Regions from separate parts of the Burkholderia sp. LMU1-1-1.1 genome, predicted to be linked through region 2. Evidence: predicted binding sites of a transcription regulator. Region 2 holds the regulator's gene; the other holds the start of a gene.
What was found. Region 2 encodes FNR, which switches genes on or off when oxygen is low (the NO sensors DNR and NnrR bind a similar motif). Its sites were predicted from a motif close to TTGATNNNNATCAA; they were not measured.
Positions count from the first base shown of each region.

Region 1: MRBLMU1_RS23235 (PHA/PHB synthase family protein) is a predicted target of FNR. The motif match lies at 3,387-3,400, and genes of this name have one in related genera.

Region 1 is NZ_JBEGHG010000034.1:431,285-438,655, reverse strand. It holds gene MRBLMU1_RS23255 (chemotaxis protein CheB) at 1-658, opposite strand, end outside; gene MRBLMU1_RS23250 (hypothetical protein) at 765-1,295, opposite strand; gene MRBLMU1_RS23245 (hypothetical protein) at 1,288-1,812, opposite strand; gene MRBLMU1_RS23240 (bifunctional enoyl-CoA hydratase/phosphate acetyltransferase) at 1,905-3,317, opposite strand; gene MRBLMU1_RS23235 (PHA/PHB synthase family protein) at 3,428-5,203, shown strand; gene MRBLMU1_RS23230 (exo-alpha-sialidase) at 5,318-6,196, opposite strand; gene MRBLMU1_RS23225 (hypothetical protein) at 6,281-7,345, opposite strand.
Region 2 is NZ_JBEGHG010000045.1:397,784-405,154, reverse strand. It holds gene MRBLMU1_RS25225 (catecholate siderophore receptor Fiu) at 1-248, opposite strand, end outside; gene MRBLMU1_RS25220 (response regulator) at 709-4,287, opposite strand; gene MRBLMU1_RS25215 (alpha/beta fold hydrolase) at 4,393-5,142, opposite strand; gene fnr (fumarate/nitrate reduction transcriptional regulator Fnr) at 5,383-6,141, shown strand; gene MRBLMU1_RS25205 (FixH family protein) at 6,212-6,730, opposite strand; gene ccoG (cytochrome c oxidase accessory protein CcoG) at 6,741-7,371, opposite strand, start outside.

The DNA.
Region 1 (7,371 bases), on a different contig from region 2:
CGGCGATCTTCGATTCGATCGCGACGTCCGCCGGCACCGCCTTGCGCTTGCCGCGCTTGCGGCCCGCCAGCTTGAGTAGCAGCGGTCCCATGTCCGCCAGCGCGACGCATTTATCCACCCAGGCATTGTTGATGACGTTCTGCGGCATGTCGGGATAGCTCGCGTCCGCCGGGTCCTGGACCACGCACAGTCCGCCGCAGCGATGGACGGCCTCCATGCCGGAGGTGCCGTCGTCCAGATAACCGCTCAGGATCACCGCGATCACCCGGTTGCCGTGCGAGACCGCCGCCGAGCGGAACAATGCGTCGATGGCCGGCCGGGCGCGGTTCTCGCGCGCGCCTTTGGTCACGCGCATCGTTTCGCCCGCCAGCATCAGGTGGTGATCCGGCGTGGGCAGGTAGACATGGCCGGGCAGGGGCATCTCGCCGTCCTCGCCGGCCTTGCACGGCAGGGTGCTGTTGCGGCTCAGCAGACGGATCTGCGCCGCCGTCGACGCGGTGGCCGCCATGTGCTGGACGATCAGGATGGGTGCCGGGAAATCCGGGCTCAGCTGGGCCAGCAGGGCGCTGATCGCGTCCCCGCCGCCCGCCGAGGCGCCGATCACGACGATGGGTGTCGCGGCGGCCCCCGCACGTGGCGCAATAGTGGATTTGGCCATGTTGCCCCCGGGGTCAGAAATGCGACTACTGTATCCCAATACCGCCTTTGCGAATGTTCTGTTGGGCAAAGGGTTCGGAACAAACGGGGGCGGTGCCGACACACATCTAAGCGATGGATGTCAGGAACGCGTCGGCGATAGGATAAACAGTGGAAAAATCGTATCGACGACCAAATTTTGGTGTCCAGTAACGACCATGGGCGAGCCAATTCCGATAGTTAAACGCACCGATCAACTCGCCCACCAAGAGCTTCGACACATTTGAATTGTCACGCCAGCAGAGCAATAGATCGTCGTCCAATCTCGCCCGCTCTTCCTTCACCTGGTATATTGCGCGCAGAGCTCGCGAAATCTTGCCCTTCTCTTTGTTATGGACTCGTCTCAAGTAGTCGGTACGTACGGCGGCTTCCACACAGGCGAGGGCTGAGAGGGCGCTGTTGTGGTCGATCTCAGTCAATACACTCGAGCGCACCACGTCCACGGACAATCCGACATATCCTGCAAGACTCGGGTGGGCGGTGAGCACTGTGGGGTCAGGATTGGAAAAAAAATCATATGTCGCCGTCGTCACTACCGAGTAATGTCGCGCAACATCGGGTAGGGTCAGTGCCTGATCGGACAGGCTGAGTTTACTCACCCCGCACGACCTTCATCAACATGTCCAAAAACATCTCGCGCGTCAGTTCAATGTACGCCAGTGCCGGCGGGGCCGGCATAATTTTCCACACCAGATCAGGCATCGCAACTTGCTCTGGTATTGGTTTTTCATCAAATGCAAAGAGTGGGTTCTTTGCCCTTTTGGGAACCAGGATCAAGCGACAAACTCCCCGGGGGCCTTCCATGTCGACGCGTCCCCATGCGCCAATCAAGAACGTGCCTATCGGTTTGAGCTTCACAACAGCTTGCCCGACGGTGATTTCGATCTGGGGTGCCTGGTATGTGCCAGTTTGCTCTTCGGTTAACGGGACCATTCTGGTCGATGTCTTGATCCCCTTTTCCACATAGGCGTTCAGCCAGTCATTGACCAGCTTTTTTAGCTCATCTAACTTCGAGAGCCAGCGCCGCTTGTCCTGTTCAATCGACATCGCTCCTGCCGTCTCATCGCTGGCAACAGCCGTTTGCTCTTGAATGAACTGCATAAACTTGTCAGTCATTTCTTAGCCTCCAAACCGTACCGGCGCATTATCGCATCAAGGGTGGAATGCACTTGCGAAGCCCGAAACAGGCAGGCGTATCATTTTCGCGTTCATGGCCGCTGTTCGCGATAGCGGTGCGCCAGCACCAGCGCCAGCGCGGCCGAGGCGGCGCGCGCCGGGGCCGGGTCGGCGCGGCCGGTCAGCGCGATCGGCACGGCCGCGCCCAACACCACGCCGCAGCAGGCCGCGCCGGCCATGTACTTGAGCTGCTTGGCCAGCAGGTCGCCGCTTTCCAGATCGGGCGCGATCAGGATGTCGGCCTGGCCGGCGACCGCCGAGACGATGCCGTCGGCGCGCGCGGCGGCGGGCGAGACGGCGTTGTCGAAGCCGAGCGGACCGTCCAGCAACGCGCCTGCTATCTGGCCGCGATCGGCCATCTTGCACAGCGCGGCGGCGTCGATGGTCGAGCCGATCCTGGGGTTGACGGTTTCCACCGCCGATAACAGCGCCACCTTCGGGCACGCGTTGCCCAGCGCGTGGGCGAGGGCGATGGCGTTTTGCACGATGTCGACCTTGTCGGCCAACCGTGGCTGGATGTGCAGCATGCCGTCGGACACCAGCAGCGCCTTGCCGTAGGTCGGTACCTCCAGCCGGAACACGTGCGACAGGCGGCGCTTGGTGCGCAGCGCCGGCTCGGCCAGTACCGCGTCGATCAGTTCCTCCGTATGAAGGCTGCCTTTCATCAGCATTTCCACCGCGCCGCCGGCGGCCAGGGCGGCGCCGCGCGCGGCCGCCGCGTGGCTGTGCGCTTCGTCGATGACTTCCGCATCGTCCAGCGACAGTCCGTCGCCGGCCGCCAGCGCGCGCAGGCGCGGCGCCGGCCCCACCAGCAGCGGCACCATCCATCCCTGGCTGGCCGCCTCCAGCGCGCCGCGCAGCGACACGAGGTCGCATGGATGGATCACCGCGCAGCGCACTGGCGCCAGCGACCGGGCCAGCTGGCGCAGCGTGGCGTACGGATCGGCGGCCGGCGCCAGGCAAAACGGCGGCAGCTGCGCGCGCGGGCGCCGCACTTTCTCGGTCGGGGCGATCACCGTGGCCACGCCGGTCAGCACCACCGTGCCGGTCTGGTTCCTGATGTCGCAGTCGAGCGTCACGTGCTTTTTTGTTTGCTCCTTGGCGCCGACCGTGGCCGTCACGCGCAACTCGTCGCCGATGCGCACCGGTTTGAGGAATTGCAGCGTCTGCGCCAGGTAGATCGTGCCGGGGCCGGGCAGGCGCGTGCCGAGCAGGCGCGAGATCAGCGCCGCGCCCCACATGCCATGCGCGACGACGCCCTTGAATAGCGTGCCGTGCGCGTACTCGGCGTCGACGTGGGCGGGATTGACGTCGCCGGAGACGGCGGCGAACGCGGCGATGTCCTCCGGCGACAAGGTGCGGCTCAGGCGCGCGCTTTGCCCGACGCGCAGTTCGTCGAAGGTGACGTTTTCGATGAACTCTTCGGTGTTGTCGGTGTCAGTCATAGCAGGGTGTCCGGCGCCGGGGCGCGGACCCCGATGCGGTGCAGTCTACGAGCGGACACCGGTTCGACTTTGATCTGGATCAATCCCGCGACCGACGGTGCTTCGTCATAATGGACCGTCAAGCCATGGAGGCGTGTGTGAATATTTTGCCGATGCGTGTCAAACCGGCGTCCGAGGTGGTGCACGAGCCGCCCGCGCCCGAACTGGGCAACGAGTTCGATCTGTTCGTGCAGGCGCAGCTGGCGCGCACCACCGGCGGCGTGTCGCCGATCGCGCTGGCCCTGGCGTTCCAGGACTGGTGGATGCACCTGGCCAGCGCCCCCGGCAAGTGCGCCGAGCTGGGGGCGCAGTGGCTGGCCGCGTTCTCGCCGTTCGCCCCGCCCGTCGAGGCCGATCCCGACGACCGCCGCTTCGTCCAGCCGCCGTGGCGGCAGTGGCCGTTCGACCTGTACGTGCAGGGCTTCCTGCGCTGCCAGCGTTTCTGGCGCGACGCCACCACTGGAGTGCGCGGCGTCTCGCCGCACCATGCCGACGTGGTGCGCTTCACCGCGCGCCAGTTGCTCGACATGTGGTCGCCCTCCAATTTCGTCGCCACCAATCCGGAGGTGCAGCGCGCCGCGCTCGCCAGCGGCGGCCGCAGCCTGGCCGACGGCGCGCTCAACTGGCGCAAGGACCTGTGCCGGCACCTGGCGCCGCCGTGGATGGCGGTGCCCGAACCGCCCGGCCCGCAATACCGGCCGGGCGTGGACGTGGCGGTCACGCCCGGCGACGTGGTGTACCGCAACGAGCTGATCGAGCTGATCCAGTACGCGCCGCAGACCGCGACCGTGTACCGCGAGCCGGTGCTGGTGGTGCCGTCGTGGATCATGAAGTACTACATCCTGGACCTGTCGCCGCGTAACTCGATGGTGCGCTACCTGGTGGGGCAGGGCCATACGGTGTTCATGATCTCGTGGCGCAATCCCGGGCCGGACGACCGCGCGCTGGGCATGCACGACTACCTGCGCCAGGGACTGTTCGCCGCGCTCGACGAGGTGCGGCGGCGCTGCGCCGGGGCGCCGGCGCATGGCGTCGGCTACTGCCTCGGCGGCACGCTGCTGGCGATCGGCGCCGCGGCGATGGCGAACGGCGACCACGGCCGGAAGGAGGACCTGGCGTCGCTGACCTTGCTGGCGGCGCAGACCGATTTCAGCGAGCCGGGCGAGCTGGGACTGTTCATCGACGACAGCGAGCTGGCCTTCCTCGACGCGCTGATGTGGGACCAGGGCTATCTGGACGACGAGCAGATGGCGGCGTCGTTCCAGCTGCTGCACGCGCGCGACCTGGTCTGGTCGCGCATGATGCGCGAGTATCTGCTGGGCACGCGCACCGCGCCGAACGATTTGATGGCGTGGAACGCCGACAGCACCCGCCTGCCGTTCCGCATGCACAGCGAGTACCTGCACCAGTTGTTCCTGCGCAACGACCTGGCCGAGGGGCGCTACCATGTCGACGGCAGGCCGGTGGTGCTCGACGACGTGACGGTGCCGGTCTACGCGTTGGCGACCGAACGCGACCACGTCTCGCCGTGGCGCTCGGTGTACAAGATCCACCTGCTGTGCGACGCGCCCATCGACTTCGTGCTGGCCTCGGGCGGGCACAACGCCGGCATCGTGTCCGAGCCGGGGCATCCGCGCCGCGCCTACCGGGTGCAGCCGCCGTTGCGCGGGGCCGACGGTTACCGCGCCCCCGACGCGTGGCGCGAGCAGGCCGACCTGGTGGAGGGATCGTGGTGGCCGCACTGGCAGCGCTGGCTGGCGGCCCGGTCGAGCGGCGCGCTGGTGGCGCCGCCCGTGGCGCGGGAGCCGCTGGAGCCGGCGCCGGGACGCTATGTGCTGGAAAAATGAGGGACGGCGGAAGGCCCCGCGCCGGACGCCAACGACAAGTCGGCCGCGTGGCAGTGTCATGCGGCCGCTTCCCACTTGGAAACCCTTGCGCGGCATGTTCCCTGGATGGGATGTTTAGTCGGCGTCGGTGATCAGGTAGCTCGAATACAGCTGCGAACTGTTGGCGCCGCTATAGACCATCTCCAATCGCGTTTCCGCGACAGCCAGCGCCGGCACCGAGGTATTTTGCCCCGCTATTTGCTGGGCGGCACTCCAGTTGACGCCGTCGCCGGAGGTGCTGACCCACAGCTGGGAGTTGTTGGCGTCGGAGTACACCAGATACAGCAACCCTTCAAACGCGGCCAGTGCCGGGATTGAGGTCTGCTGGTCCTGGATTTGCTGGGCGGGATCCCAGTTCAGGCCATCGAGCGATCGCGTGCAGTACAGCTGCGAACTGTTGTTGCTTGTGTAGACCATGTACAGATAATCGCCCATGGCGGCGAGCGCCGGCACCGAGGAATACTGGCCGGCGATTTGGACGGCTTGCGACCAGTTGGCGCCGTCGCTGGTCCGGGTGGCCCAGAGCTGGGAGCTGTTGGAATCGGAGTACACCATGCACAGATAATCCCCGAACGCGGCCAGCGCGGGGATGGACGTTTGCTGTCCGATCTCGACGGCCGTGCTCCAGGTGATCCCGTCCGCAGAAGTGGTCGAATAAATCTGGGAGCTGTCCGAGCCGGTGTAGAGCATATACAGCAAGTCGTGGAACAATGCCAGTGCCGGCACCGACGTCTGCTGGCCGATTTCGGTGACTGGCTGCCATGTCACGCAGTCGAGCGACAGGGTGGTCCAGATCTGGGAGTTGTTAGCGTCGCTGTAGGCCATGCAAAAGCCGCCTTGCGGGGCGGGGGCCAAGGCGGGAATCGAGCCGAACTGACCGGGAATGGCGGTCGGATTGGAAAATACGATGGCTGTGTTGGCGGCGCGTTGCGGAAGGTTCTCAGGCTTGTTCATAGTGTTTCTCCAGTTGGTGGTACGGGTGGTGTTGCACGTGTGCGCCGGTCGGCGCGTGGCCCTTGCGGGCCGGTTCATGAGCACTCATGGCAGGGTGGGTGTCGCCTGGGCATCGGGAGCCCCCCATACCACGAGCGAGAAATCCTGGCGCGAGGGCGCGATCTGCGACAGGCTGAAGACGTTGCGGTCGGAGGCATACACGGTGACCGAGTCGGACGAGGTGATGGCCAAACCCTTTCCCCAGCGAAAGCTGCTGTTCATATAGGGTTCGGCGACCGACCACAGCAAGAGGATGAGGGCGTGGGCCAGCGGTGCTTGCTGATTGTTGAGCATATAGCTCAGCAAGTCGGTCAGGGTCTGGCTCACGCCCGGCACGGCCATTTTCCGCTCGCCGGGTAGTTTGCTCAACGGTTCCCGGGCGGCCAGGTCGATGTGATACAAGCACATGACATTGTTGCTGCCGTCGTCGTTGGCATTCAGGGTGAACATGAAGATGCGGCCGTCGGTCTGGGTCACCAGCGCCAGGCCGGCGCCGGATTCGGCAAATTCCTTGGTGTGGTAGACCGGCTCGAAGCCGATTTGCGATGGCTGCAGGGAGTCGCTGGTGGAACGGTACAGGGTCAGTTCATGTCCGTTGACGCCGGCGACGAGATAGCGCCCGCCCGGTCCGGCTTCCTTGGTCATGCCGACGCCGTTGACCCCTCCTTTGTGGGCGATCCTGCCCAGGACAACCATCGGCTCGTTACCCAGGGTAGGACGCAGATCGCAAATCTGGATGACGGAGTCATCGCCGCTCGTCTCGCTTGCCTGGATGCCCATCGCCATGAAGCTGCCGCAAGCCTGGGACGAGCAGGGATGGCACCAGTTTTGTTCCTGGGTGTCATAGGTGGCGTCGACAACGCCCTGGCCGCCTGCGCCCAGTTTGTCCGCGATGAGGTATTTTCCCGATGCCGCGCCGTCATCGACATCGGTGTGGGTGAAAATGAGTTTGTCGGCGAACGCAGCGATCCCCTTGAAATGGGAACACAGCGTGCCGGCAGGCTTGGTGGGCGCAGTGGGGCAGGCGTAGTAGTTGCGCGTGGCAATGTCGGGAACGGCGTTGAATGCGTCGAGCACGTTGCGCAATTCGATATTGGCTGGAACGATCATGGTTTCTCCTTGACGACGGTGGTCAC
Region 2 (7,371 bases):
ATGGTCTGGGCGGTGTCGACCAGCTTCTCGGTGTACTTGACGGACGCGGCCCTGTCGGCCTTGATACCCTCGGCGGTGCCCTGCACTTTGACTTCGGCCAGCGTTTGCTGGGCGCCGGCGACCACGACCGGCTCGGCGGCGGCGTCGGCCGCGTGGGCGGCGACCGGCAGCAGCATCACGGCCAGCGCCGCGCTCATGTGTTGGTTGAAGCGCGATTGCGCGTGTTTGCGACTCTTGATCATTGCCATTCTTTCATCCAAATCTACGGGGAGGCCGGCGGTGCGAGGTGTTGCGGAAGTGTTGCCAACATGTGTCTGGTTGCCGGGGAATCTTTACTAATTTGTGAGAGTGTAACAATAAAATGCGTTATCGTAAATGCGAATTGTTATCAATACTATTCACATGATGGCAAAAGGCAACGAAATGGGTGGGGCGAAAGGCATGATCGGTGCGGGTTGCGCGGCGCGCGGTTGACGCATGCCACGGGGGGACATGCGGTTGTTGCACGCCGCAGGGACACTGGTTGGGTCGCGGGGACACGCGGTTCGTGCATATCGTGGAAATACGTAGGGCGGATTAGGCGGGACGCCGTAATCCGCCACTCGATGAGCGGTCGAGACGCATGCATGGCGGATTACGCTGCGCTAATCCGCCCTACGTGGTTCAGAGGGAAGCGTGGTTTGTTTTAGAAAAGAAGTTGGGTTCGTGTCATGGGGCTTGGCGCTCCAGCCAGGCGCGCGCTTCGGCCAGGGTTTGTTCGAGCTCGGCGCGGACGGCGTCGAAGCGTTGCGCCAGCTCCCCTTCGCGCTCTTCGCTGATGGCCGTCTCGGCGTCGATGGTGGCCTGGATCAGGCGCCGGGCGCCGAGCACGCCGACCGCGCCGCGCAGGCCGTGGAACAGCCGGGCGGCGTCGCGCGGGCGCCCTTCGCGCAGCGCCTGGTCGGCCTGCTCGACCGGCTCCATGCCGCTGTCGATGGCGCCGCGCACCATCTTGACCATCACCGCGCGGCCCTTGGCGTCGCGCCCCATCACGCGCATCAGGCTGTCGACGTTGAAGGCGCTGGCCTCGCCGGCCGGCGCCGGCGAGCTGACCAGCTTGACCGGCGCGTGGGCGGGCGATGGGGCGCCGGCCCGGACCGGCGCTGGCGCCGGCGCGCTGGCTTCGGCAGGCGCGGCGGGCATGGGCGCTGCCACGGGCGCCGGGGCGGCGGCGGGCGTCGGGGCCGGCTTCGCGGTCTTCCTCGGCAAATGCTTTTGCAGCACGGCCAGCATCTCCTCGACCTCGATCGGCTTGGGAATGAAATCGGTGATGCCGGCCTCGAGGCTGCGCTCGCGCTCCGATTCGAGCACGCCGGCCGTCATCGCGATGATGGGCAGGGTCAGCTTCAACTCCTGGCGCAGCAGGCGGGTGGCGGTGAAGCCGTCCATCACCGGCATCTGCATGTCCATCAGCACCAGGTCGTAGAGGCCGGGGTGCTCGCTCATGCGGTCGACCGCCTGCTGGCCGTTGTCGACGACATCGAGCGTGGCGCCGCCCAGCTCGAGGATGCCGCGCGCCACCGCCTGGTTGAGCAGGTTGTCCTCCACCAGCAGGAAATGCATGCCGCCCAGGCTGCCGTCGATGCCCTGGTCTGCCGCCGCCTGCACGCTGGCGTCGGCCTTGGTCACCAGCGCCTGGTGCAGCGCGTCGAACAGGTTGGAGCTGGTGATCGGCTTGACCAGCACCACGTCGGCCTCGGGCGCGTTGGAGATCTCCTCCATGCGGTCGCGGGCGAAGGCGTTGACCATCACCACGATCGGTTGCTTTTTGTCGGGCGCGGCCGCGCGGATGCCCTTGGCCGTGGCCAGCCCGTCCATGCCGGGCATGTGCCAGTCGGCCAGCACCACGTCGTAGGCCCGCTCCGTCTCCAGGCCGAGCCGGAAGCGCTCGAGCGCGGCCGCGCCGGAGTCGACCTCGTCGGCCTGCCAGCCCCAGGCCCGGATCAGCTTGGCGATCAGTTCGCGGCTGGTGCGGCTGTCGTCGGCCACCAGCAGGCGCAGCTCGCCCAGCGCCGGCTTGCGGCGCTCCTCGGGCCGCTCCGGCAACACGTCGAAGGGCAGGCTGAAGAAGAAGCTCGAGCCCTGCCCCGGCGTGCTGTGGACGGCGATCTGGCCGCCCATCAATTCGATCAGCCGCTTGGTGATGGCCAGGCCCAGGCCGGTGCCGCCGAAGCGCCGCGTGATGCTCTGGTCGCCCTGCGAGAAGGCGTTGAACAACTGCGCCAGCTGGTGCTCGGTCATGCCGATGCCGGTGTCGCGCACCTCGAAGCGCAGCAGCGCGCCGTGCTCGTCGCGCGCGTCCAGCTCGACGCCGACCACCACCTCGCCCTGCTCGGTGAACTTGATGGCGTTGCCGGCCAGGTTGACCAGGATTTGCTGCAGCCGCATCGAATCGCCGCGCAGCCGCTTGGGCACCGACGGTTCGACGCTGATGGCCAGCTCCAGTTCCTTGTCGCCGGCGTTCATCGTCATCATCGTCGCCAGCGAGTTCATGGTGTCGTCCAGGCTGAACTCGACCGGCGACAGCTCCATGTGGCGCGCCTCGATTTTCGAGAAGTCGAGCACGTCGTTGAGGATGCCCAGCAGCGACTGTCCGGACACCTTGACCATGTTCAGGTACTTGCGCTGCTGGGTGGTCAAGGTGGTGTTGCCCAGCAGGTAGGCCATGCCCAGCACCGCGTTCATCGGCGTGCGGATCTCGTGGCTCATGTTGGCCACGAACTCGCTCTTGGCGCGGTTGGCCGCCTCGGCGCGGTCGCGCTCCTTCTCCAGCTCCTGGGCGCGCGCCTCGACCTCGAGCTGCAGGCGGCGCCGCTCGGTGATGTCGGAGATGACGGCCAGCACCTTGGTGCCCTGGTCGGTGCGCACCGCGCTCAGGTTGATTTCGACCGGGAACTCGCTGCCGTCGCGGCGCAGGCCGAACAGCGTGGTGGCGCCGCCCATGCGCACCGGCTCGGCGCTGAGGCGGTCGGCGAAGAACTTGACGCGGTGCGCGGCGTGCTGTGCGCGCAGCGCCGCCGGCACCAGGGTCTCGAGCGGCTGGCCGAGGATGTCGTCGCGGGCGTAGCCGAAGCGCCGCTCGGCCTCGCGGTTGAAGGTTTCGATGCGGCCGTCGACGCCGACCACGACGATCGCGTTGGGGGCGAACTCGACCAGGCTTTGCAGGCGCGCGTCGGCCGCCAGCCGGTCGCGCATCAGGTTGTTGAAGGCGGCCGTCAGCTGGCCGACCTCGTCGTCGGCGCGCACCGGCAGCGGCGCGAAGTGGGTGGCGTCGCCGCGCATGGCGACGATGGCGTCGCGCAGCTTGATGAGCGGCGCCAGCAGCCGCAAGGTGAGCCAGCCGATCAGCAGCGCCGCCAGGATCGACGCCACCATGCTCCACACCAGCACGCGCGAGAGCACGCCGTCGAAGGGCTCGAAGGCCTCCTCCGCCGGCAGCGAGGCGGCCAGTATCCAGTCGACCGACTTGAGCGCCTTGTAGCTGTTGAGGGCGCGCTCGCCGTCGCCGTTGATGCTGTCGACGGTGCCCTCGAAGCCGTCGCGCAGCGCGCGCGTGGTGGCGGGGTTGGCGCCGGGCTGGCGCGGCTGCAGCAGGCGGCTGGCGTCCGGATGCAGCACGTAGACCGGATGGTCGCCGCGCGTGAGGGCGAAGAAGTAGCCGCTGTGGCCGATCTTGGCGGTGCGCAGGTGGCCCAGCACGTTGTCCTTGTACAGGCGCAGCACGCCGATGAGCACGCACACCACCTCGCCGTTGGCGTTGAGTACCGGCGCCACCATTTGCACGATCGGTTGCTTGTTGGACTTGCCGATCACCGGTTCGGCGATCAGCGGTTTGCGCGTGCGCATCACGGTGCGGAAGTAGGCGCGGTCGGAGGCGTCGATGCCGACCCGGCCGGGCTGGGCCGGGATGTCGGCGACCACCATGCCCTGCGGGCTGAGCACCAGCAGATCGTCGAACAGCGCCAGCACGGCGCGGTCCTGGTAGTAGGCGCGCAGCCGCTCGGTGGAGCCGGCCAGCTCGATCGGCTGATGGTGCGCCGACAAGGCGATGATGTCGAGCAGCATGCTCAGCTTGTCGTCGAGTTCCTCGGCGGTGCGGCCGATCAGCGCCGTTTGCTGGGTGAAAAGTACCTTGGTGAAATCCGCCTTCATGCGTTGCATCTGAACCACGGTCACCAGCGCGATCATCAGGATCGACGTGATGCTGGTCGCCAGCGCAACTTTAGCCTTGATGCCAAGTGGCTTCATTTCATCCTTGTCGGGCGGGTCGGACATGAGTTGGAGAACCACAGGCGGAGTTTATCGCGCCGCGCTTGGGAATTCTCCTATCAATGCCCGACCTTGGCAACAGTATTAACGCCGTGCGGCGGCGATGATCACGTCGGCGACTTTTTGCGGCTGCGACAGCATCGGCACGTGGCTCGCTTTCAGCGTGATAGTGGTGGCGTTGATTTTCTTCGCGAACGCTTGCTGCAAGGCCGGATCGATCATGCGGTCTTCCGAGGCGGCGATGTAGTAGTTCGCCTTGTTTCTCCAGGCCGCCACGGTGGTCTTGTCGGCGAAGGCCTTGGCGGCGATCGGGCCCTGGGTGGCGGCGATCAGCGCGGCGGTGGCCGGCGGCACGTCCTGGGCGAAGTTGGTGGCGACCGATTCGGCGGGCAGCCACAGGAAACCGCTGGCGTCGGCTTGCAAGGTGGGGACGCCCGGCGGCACGGCGTAGCCCTTGCCCAGTTCGCCGCTGGCCTGGCCTTCCGACGGTGCGAACGCGGCCACGTAGACCAGCGCCTTGACCTTGTCGCTGGTGCCCGCCTCGGTGATCACGGTGCCGCCCCACGAGTGGCCGACCAGCACCACTTTACCGGTTTGCGCGTCGATCACGCGCTGGGCGGCGGCGACGTCGTCCGCCAGCGAGGTCAGCGGGTTTTGCACGGCCACCACCTTCAAGCCCTTGGCTTGCAGCAGAGGGATGACTTTCTCCCAGCTGGAACCGTCGGCGAAGGCGCCGTGCACCAGCACCACGGTGGTGTCGGCGGCCGGCGTGGCGGCTTGGGCGGTCAGGACGGTGGCGGCCAGCAGGGCGGAGGCGATGATCGAGCGTTTCATGGTGATTCCTTTCGAGGTTGGTTGTTTGCGATTAAATAGTGTGCTACTTGCTTGAGTTGAACTATAGCGAACAATCGAATAGTGCGCAAGTTAAATTTGCGCGAATGTCGAAATATTTTGCGGGGAAGGCGCCGCCGGCGAAAAGTCGCTTGCAGCCAGCAAGTTCGCTGACGGGGCGAATACCTGATCGGCGCGCTGCGACATCGCCCACAACGGCGACTAATGGTCTACACTGGCGGCATGATAAGAGACCTTCCCTCACTGGTGCTGCCCGGCGCCACCATCGACATCCTCAAGGCAAGTTGCGCCAACTGCAGCATGCACCAGCTGTGTCTGCCGATGGGCTTGGGCAACGAAGACATGGACCGGCTCGACGAGATCATCGGCCGCCGCCGCAAGGTCGCGCGGGGCGCCACCTTGTTCCGCATCGGCGATCCGTTCGTGAACCTGTACGCGATCCGGCTCGGGCATTTCAAGACCTACCAAGTCAACCGCGAGGGCGCCGAGCAGATCACCGGTTTCCAGATGGCGGGCGAGCTGCTGGGCATGGACGCCATCAGCACCGACCTGCACCATTGCACCGCCGTCGCGCTGGAAGACAGCGAGGTGTGCGAGATTCCTTTCGGCAGCCTGCAACAGCTGCTGGCCGACATGCCGACCCTGCTGCGGCACTTCCACCGTATGATGAGCCAGGAGATCACGCGCGAGCAAAGCGTCATGCTCCTGCTGGGCAATATGCAGGCCACGCAGCGCTTCGCCGCCTTCCTGGTCAACCTGTCGTCGCGCTACGAGGCGCGCGGCTACTCGCCCAACACCTTCCAGCTGCGCATGTCTCGCGAAGAGATCGGCAACTACCTCGGCCTGACGATCGAAAGCATCAGCCGCCTGCTGTCGAAGTTCAAGAAGGAAGGCCTGCTGCGCGTGAGCAACCGCGAAATCGAACTGCTCGATCCGCCCATGCTCAAGGCCATCACGGCCGGCACCCAGACCTGCCATTAGCGGCGGAATGACCACGTGGATCCACGATTGCGGTCGGTTCCCCGGCCAAAATCAGCATCCAACCACGGGGTTATTCGGCACGCAGGGTGACGCTGCGCTGCGCCGGCCAGCTCCAGGCGCCGGCCAGGCGCCAGTCGCGTTTTTCGCCTTCCACCAGCACCACCCAGCGGCTGCGCTCGAGCATCGGCAGATTGATCTGGAAGGCGCCGAATTCATCCGGCCGCACCACCAGCTGGATATCCTTGGCCGGCAACGTGGCATGCGACAGGCGCACGAACAATCGTTCCGTCTTGCCGTGGTCGTCGCTATCGCGGCGCAGCTGGCCGGCCAGGATGCCTTGCGTGGCGTCGTAACCGATCGACAGCGACAACCCCAGCGCGCTGGCCACGCGGTCGCGCCGCAAGTCCTGGTTGATGGCCTTGCCCTGCTTGTAGTAGTCGCCCACCACCAGCGCGTCCTGCCGCGTGAAGGCGAGGTAGCCGGTGTAGACGCCGGCGACGATGACGATCGCCGGTCCGGCCATCAGCAGCCACGGCCAGCGCTGCCTCCACCACGGCGTCACCGTGGCATGCGATATCGATACGGTCATGGCGTTCTCCTTAGCGCGGTACGATGAATACCGCGTCCTCCTTCACATGCAGCGACGGGTCGTCGACCGACGTCAGCTCGACGGCGATCTTGTTCGAGCCCGGATGGGCGGCGCCGTGCGCCGTGCGCAGCCGGATCGGATGCGCCTTGGTTTCGGTGGCCTCGACCCGCACCAGCTCCGGCGTCACCTGCGACAAGGTGGCGATACCGCTGACACGGATGCGGTAGGTCTGCGCCCGCTCGGAGGTGTTCATGATCTGCAGCCGGTAGACGTTTTCGATCATGCCGTCCTCGACCTCGCGGCCCATGGCGCCACGGTCGCGGATCACGTCCAGCTTGAGCGGCACCCGCAGGTACAGCGCGGTGCCGACGGCGGCCACGATCAACGCCAGGATGGCGGCGTAGATCTGCACGCGCGGACGCAGCGTGCGCCGGCGGATCTGCGTCGGCGTGTAGTGCATGGTCATGGCGCGCTCGGTGCTGTAGCGGATCAGGCCGCGCGGCAGGCCGATCTTGTCCATGACGCCGTTGCAGGCGTCGACGCAGGCGGCGCAGCCTATGCATTCGTATTGCAGGCCGTTGCGGATGTCGATGCCGGTCGGACACACCTGCACGCACATCGAGCAGTCGATGCAGTCGCCG